2 regions of the Streptomyces sp. NPDC021212 genome follow, and region 2 is predicted to be linked to the other one. Evidence: predicted binding sites of a transcription regulator. Region 2 holds the regulator's gene; the other holds the start of a gene.

Region 1 (3,404 bases), on a different contig from region 2:
ACCACCTCAATGAACTGCTGCTGGTCTGCTCTCTCGTCCTGCTCGTCGCGGTGGCGGCCGTAAGGGTCTCCTCCCGCAGCGGGCTGCCCACCCTGCTGCTCTACCTCGGGATGGGCGTCGCCCTGGGCACGGACGGGCTCGGCGTCACCTTCGACAACGCCGAACTGACGCAGGTCATCGGCTACGCCGCGCTGGTGGTGATCCTGGCCGAGGGCGGCCTGGGCACCAAGTGGCGAGAAATCAAACCCGCGCTGCCGACGGCCGCCGTGCTGTCGACCGTGGGCGTCGCGGCGAGCGTGGGGGTCACCGCGGCGGCGGCGCACCATGTGGTGGGGCTGGACTGGCGGCAAGCGCTGATCATCGGCGCGGTGGTGTCGTCCACGGACGCGGCGGCGGTCTTCTCCGTGCTGCGCAAGGTGCCGCTGCCCAAGCGGCTCACCGGCACCCTGGAGGCCGAGTCGGGCTTCAACGACGCCCCGGTGGTGATCCTGGTCGTCGCCTTCTCCAGCCAGGGCCCGATAGACCCCTGGTACGTCATGCTCGGCGAGATCACCCTGGAGCTGGCGATCGGCGCCGCCATCGGTCTCGCGATCGGCTGGCTCGGCTCGTACGGCCTGCGCCGGGTGGCCCTGCCCGCCTCAGGCCTGTACCCGATCGCGGTGATGGCCATCGCGGTCGTCGCGTACGCGGGCGGCGCGCTGGCACACGGCTCCGGCTTCCTCGCCGTCTACCTCGCCTCGCTCGTGATGGGCAACGCGAAGCTGCCCCACTGGCCGGCCACCCGCGGTTTCGCCGAGGGGCTCGGCTGGATCGCCCAGATCGGCATGTTCGTCCTGCTCGGACTGCTGGTGACGCCGCACGAACTGGCCGACGACGTCTGGCCGGCCGTCGCCGTCGGCCTGGTGCTGACCGTGGTCGCCCGGCCCGTGTCGGTGCTGTTGAGCACGGCGCCGTTCCGGGTGGCATGGCGGGAGAAGGCCCTGCTGTCCTGGGCCGGGCTGCGCGGCGCCGTGCCCATCGTGCTCGCGACCATCCCCATGGTCGGCGACGTGCCCGACAGCCGTCGGCTCTTCAACATCGTCTTCGTCCTGGTGATCATCTACACCCTGGTCCAGGGCCCGACGCTGCCGTGGCTCGCCACCCGGCTGCGCCTGGAGGAAACGGAGGGCACCGCGGACCTGGGCATCGAATCGGCGCCACTGGAGCGGCTGCGCGGCCATCTGCTGTCGGTGTCGATCCCCAAGGACTCCCGGATGCACGGGGTGGAGGTCGCCGAGCTCCGGCTGCCGCCCGGGGCCGCGGTCACCCTCGTCGTCCGGGGCGGCTCCAGCTTCGTCCCCCTGCCCTCGACCGTGCTGCGGCGCGGCGACGAACTCCTGGTGGTGGCCACCGACCCGGTGCGGGACGCGGCCGAACAGCGGCTGCGGGCGGTCGGCCGGGGCGGCAAGCTGGCGGGCTGGCTGGGCACCGGCGGTGGCTGATGGTTCGGCTGACGAGGTGGCGTAGGTCACCGTGTGCCGTACCGCAGTGGACTGGCGGGCCGGAATACTGCACTATGGAGCGTCGTTAGCACTCAACGAGTGAGAGTGCCAGGAGGAAGTACGTGCCGACCTATCAGTACCAGTGCACCGAGTGCGGCGAGGGCCTCGAGGCGGTGCAGAAGTTCACCGACGACGCGCTGACCGAATGCCCCCAGTGCCAGGGACGCCTGAAGAAGGTGTTCTCCGCCGTCGGCATCGTCTTCAAGGGCTCCGGCTTCTACCGGAACGACAGCCGCTCGTCGTCCAGCAGCTCGAGCGGCGGCTCGAAGTCCACGGCGAAGAGTGACAGCGGTTCGTCGTCGGATTCGTCCTCGTCGTCGGAGAAGACCTCGTCGTCTTCATCCTCCTCCTCGGACACGTCCTCGGGGTCGTCGTCTTCTTCGTCGTCGGCGTCCTCGTCTTCTTCGTCGAGCACGTCGTCGAGCAGCACCAGCTCGGCCGCCTGACATCGCACGCGCCGCGCCCCCGCCGCCTCCCTTCCCGGGAAGCCGCGGGGGCGCGGTGCGTCCGGGCGCCCTCGGCCACGGCTGGCTAGGGTGATCGCATGGCCGAGACGAGCAGCACCCAAGCAGACATAGGGGTCATCGGGGGGTCGGGGTTCTACGCCTTCCTCGACGATGTGACCGAGATCACCGTGGAGACCCCCTATGGCCCTCCGAGTGATTCGCTCTTCCTCGGCGACATCGCGGGACGGCGGGTCGCCTTCCTGCCCCGGCACGGCCGCACGCATCATCTGCCGCCGCACCGGATCAACTACCGCGCCAACCTGTGGGCCCTGCGCGCGGTCGGGGTGCGCCAGGTGTTCGGGCCCTGCGCGGTGGGCGGCCTGCGGCCGGAGTACGGACCGGGGACGCTGCTCGTGCCGGACCAGCTGGTGGACCGCACCAAGGGACGTACGCAGACCTACTTCGACGGTGAGCCGCTCCCGGACGGGCGGGTGCCGAACGTGGTGCACACCACCTTCGCCGACCCGTACTGCCCGGTGGGACGGCAGGCCGCGGTGACGGCGGCGCGCGGACGCGACTGGGAACCGGTCGACGGCGGAACGATGTGCGTGATCGAAGGGCCGCGTTTCTCCACTCGGGCGGAATCGCGCTGGCATGCCGCGCAGGGCTGGTCGGTGGTCGGGATGACGGGACATCCGGAAGCGGTGCTCGCTCGTGAACTGGAGCTGTGCTACACGTCGTTGACGCTGGTCACCGATCTGGACGCGGGGGTGGAGACGGGTGAGGGCGTCTCGCACGCCGAGGTGCTGAAGGTGTTCGGCGAGAACGTCGGGCGGCTGCGCGAGGTGCTCTTCGACGCAGTGAGCGGCCTTCCCGACAACGCCGACCGGGACTGCCTGTGCGCGCACGGGCACGACGGCTGGGATCTGGGGCTGGAGCTGCCGTAGCGGGTGCGCCGGCGGGGCCGCCGGTGCGGGCGGCCGGGCCGCTGGTGCGGGCGGCGAGCCGCTGGTGCGGGCGGCGCTGGTGCGGGCGGCGCTGGTGCAGGTGCGCCTCGTGTGGGGGACCGAGTTGTCCACAAGGCGACGGCCGTCCACAGGCCCCAGCGGGATCGGGCGGGGCCGGGCATGGTGAGGGGCCAGAAGCTCCCGGCTCCTCACGGCAGGCGGTGTTGTGCCATGTCCCATCCGTTTCCCGCATCCCCGTCCCCCGCGTTCCCGCTTCCCGCCTCCCCCGCGCCTTCTCCGCAGGCCCGCGCCACTCCCCCGGTCCGCGCGGTGCCGCGCTTCGGTCCGGTGCGGGTGGCGCGCGATGGCAGATACCGGCTGCGGCGGTCCGTGCGGCGACGGCGGCGCTCGATGGCGGCCGGGCTGGCGCTGACGGCCGCGGCGCTCGCGGCGGCGGCACCGTCCGGTCA
Region 2 (3,404 bases):
ACCGCCCGCCCAGGTCGAGGGTGATCTCCCCGGAGACCGCGTGATGCGGCGGTACGAGGTGATCGACGGCCTCGGCGGCGGCACCCGGGGCCACCCCGTGCCGTACCGCGTCCTCGCGCAGCGCGTCCCGGTCGCGGCGCAGCAGGCCGTCCATACCGGTGGCCCCGTACGCCTCGCAGCCCGCGAAGGCGGCCGTGCCCAGGACATGGTCGAAGTGCGGATGGGTGAGCGCGATCCGCGTCGGCCGGCGGCCGGTCAGCCGGGTGATCTCGGCCCGCAGCGCCGCGCCCTCGCGCAGCGTCGAGCCGGTGTCCACCACGAGGACGTCCGTACGGCCGACGATCACGCCGACCGTGCAGTCCCAGTCCGGCAGCCGGCGGCGGGCGACATCGGGCGCGAGCTCTTCCCACCCTGCCTCTTCCCAACACGTCTTCATACCGAGACGCTAGCTCCCATAGCGATAGCGTGACGTGTGGCCGGTGCGCCGGCGGGGGGCGGCTCTTGCCGTGGCCACCGCACCCCGCCGTACACTGGCTGAGGGGTTCTGGCACTCGTGACCATTGAGTGCCAGACGGACGACCTGATGACACGGCTGGACTGGAGGTGCGCGGGGTGCTCAGCGAACGCAGACTCGAAGTTCTGCGTGCCATTGTCCAGGACTATGTGGGCACCGAGGAGCCGGTCGGTTCCAAGGCGCTCACGGAGCGGCACCGGCTGGGAGTCTCCCCGGCCACGGTGCGCAACGACATGGCCGCGCTGGAGGACGAGGGCTTCATCGCCCAGCCGCACACCAGCGCCGGGCGCATCCCCACGGACAAGGGCTACCGGCTTTTCGTGGACAGGCTGGCCGGAGTGAAGCCGCTGTCCGCTCCGGAGCGGCGCGCCATTCAGAACTTCCTGGACAGCGCCGTCGATCTCGACGACGTGGTGGGGCGCACCGTCCGGCTGCTGGCGCAGCTGACCCGGCAGGTCGCGGTGGTGCAGTACCCGTCGCTGACCCGTTCGACGGTGCGGCACGTGGAACTGCTGCCGCTGGCCACTGCCCGGGTGATGCTGGTGCTGATCACCGACACCGGGCGGGTCGAGCAGCGCGTGGTGGACTGCCCGGCTCCGGTCAGTGACGACTCGCTGGCGGATCTGCGGGCCCGGCTCAACAGCCGGGTCGTGGGGCGGCGGTTCGCGGATGTGCCGCAATTGGTGCAGGATCTTCCGGAGTCCTTCGAACAGGAGGACCGGGGGACGGTCTCGACCGTGCTGGCGACATTGCTCGAAACGCTTGTCGAGGAGACCGAAGAGCGGCTGATGATCGGCGGCACCGCGAACCTCACGCGTTTCGTGCATGATTTCCCCCTGACGATCCGGCCCGTGCTGGAGGCACTTGAGGAGCAGGTCGTCCTCCTCAAGCTGCTCGGCGAGGCCAAAGACTCGGGTATGACCGTGCGCATCGGGCATGAGAATGCTCACGAGGGGCTGAATTCCACCTCGGTCGTCGCGGTCGGCTACGGTTCGGGCGACGAAGCCGTCGCCAAACTCGGCGTGGTCGGACCGACCCGCATGGACTACCCCGGAACGATGGGAGCGGTACGCGCAGTGGCACGTTACGTCGGACAGATCCTGGCGGAGTCGTAAGTGGCGACGGACTACTACGCAGTCCTGGGCGTGCAGCGCGATGCCTCGCAGGACGAGATCAAGAAGGCATTCCGCCGGCTCGCACGCGAGCTGCACCCGGACGTGAACCCGGATCCGAAGACCCAGGAGCGGTTCAAGGAGATCAACGCCGCTTACGAGGTCTTGTCGGACCCGCAGAAGAAGCAGGTCTACGACCTGGGCGGGGACCCGTCGGGTTCGGCCGCGGGCGGCGGCGCCGGTGGGTTCGGCGCGGGCTTCGGCAACTTCTCCGACATCATGGACGCCTTCTTCGGCACCGCCTCGCAGCGCGGCCCGCGGTCCCGGACCCGGCGCGGCCAGGACGCCATGATCCGCCTCGACGTGGAGCTGAACGAGGCAGCGTTCGGCACCACCAAGGACATCCAGGTCGACACCGCGGTGGTGTGCACCACCTGCAGCGGTGAGGGCGCGGCGCCGGGCACCTCGGCGCAGACGTGCGACATGTGCCGCGGCCGCGGTGAGGTCTCGCAGGTGACGCGGTCCTTCCTCGGCCAGGTCATGACGTCGCGGCCGTGCCCGCAGTGCCAGGGCTTCGGCACCGTGGTGCCGACCCCGTGCCCGGAGTGCGCGGGCGACGGGCGGATCCGCTCGCGGCGCACGCTGACCGTGAAGATCCCGGCCGGTGTGGACAACGGCACCCGGATCCAGCTCGCGGGCGAGGGCGAGGTCGGCCCGGGCGGCGGCCCGGCGGGCGACCTGTACGTGGAGATCCACGAGGTGCCGCACCCCGTCTTCCAGCGGCGCGGCGACGACATGCACTGCACGGTGACGATCCCGATGACCGCGGCGGCCCTCGGCACCAAGGTGCCGCTGGAGACGCTGGACGGCCTGGAGGAGATCGACATCCGGCCCGGCACCCAGTCCGGCCAGTCGGTCCCGCTGCACCAGCGCGGCGTCACCCATCTGCGCGGCGGCGGCCGTGGCGATCTCATCGTGCACGTCGAGGTGACGACCCCGACCAAGCTCGACCCGGAGCAGGAGGAGCTGCTGCGGCGGCTGTCCAAGCTGCGCGGCGAGGAGCGGCCGACAGGGGAATTCAAGCCCGGGCAGCAGGGGCTGTTCTCGCGCCTGAAGGACGCGTTCAACGGGCGGTAGGCGTCGCGGTGAACACCTTCGGTGGGCGCTGATCCGGTGACGGATCGCCGCGGGGGGCATGGCACGATGTGCCCATGTCCTCCGCGCTGACCGATCTCGCCCGCTACCCGATCGTGCAGGCTCCGATGGCGGGCGGGGCCTCCTGCCCGCAGCTCGCCGCCGCCGTCTGCGAGGCCGGGGGCCTCGGCTTCCTCGCCGCCGGTTACAAGACGCCGGAGGCGATGTACGAGGAGATCAAGCAGCTGCGCGGGCTGACCGGCCGCCCCTTCGGCGTCAACCTGTTCATGCCGCAGGCGCCCGGCGACCCGGCCGCCGTCGCGGTCTACGCCGACCGCATCGCGGGTGAGGCGTCCCGCTACCAGACCACGCTCGGGGACCCGGACGCCGGCGCCGACGACGCGTACGACGCCAAGCTGGCGGTCCTGCTGAACGACCCGGTCCCGGTGGTCTCGTTCACCTTCGGCTGTCCCACCCGCGCCGTGCTGGACGCGTTCGCCCGGGTGGGCACCCGGACCGTCGTCACCGTGACCACGCCGGTGGAGGCGGAGACGGCCCAGTGGGCGGGCGCCGCCGCCGTCTGCGTCCAGGGCGTGGAGGCCGGCGGCCACCAGGGCGGCTTCCGCAACGACCCGGCCGACGAC

The links. Region 2 encodes HrcA, which represses chaperone genes, less so after heat shock. Its sites were predicted from a motif close to TTNGCACTCNGNNNNNCNGAGTGCNAA; they were not measured.
Region 1: a site for HrcA is predicted at 1,567-1,593, ahead of ACH4SI_RS37980 (FmdB family zinc ribbon protein). Genes of this name have one in related genera too.

The regions. Positions count from the first base shown of each region.
Region 1 covers NZ_JBIRPZ010000020.1:130,275-133,678, reverse strand. The annotation lists gene ACH4SI_RS37985 (potassium/proton antiporter) at 1-1,481, shown strand, start outside; gene ACH4SI_RS37980 (FmdB family zinc ribbon protein) at 1,604-1,987, shown strand; gene ACH4SI_RS37975 (S-methyl-5'-thioadenosine phosphorylase) at 2,086-2,934, shown strand; gene ACH4SI_RS37970 (RcpC/CpaB family pilus assembly protein) at 3,166-3,404, shown strand, end outside.
Region 2 covers NZ_JBIRPZ010000010.1:108,976-112,379, reverse strand. The annotation lists gene ACH4SI_RS26460 (MBL fold metallo-hydrolase) at 1-436, opposite strand, end outside; gene hrcA (heat-inducible transcriptional repressor HrcA) at 613-1,629, shown strand; gene dnaJ (molecular chaperone DnaJ) at 1,630-2,763, shown strand; gene ACH4SI_RS26445 (nitronate monooxygenase) at 2,838-3,404, shown strand, end outside.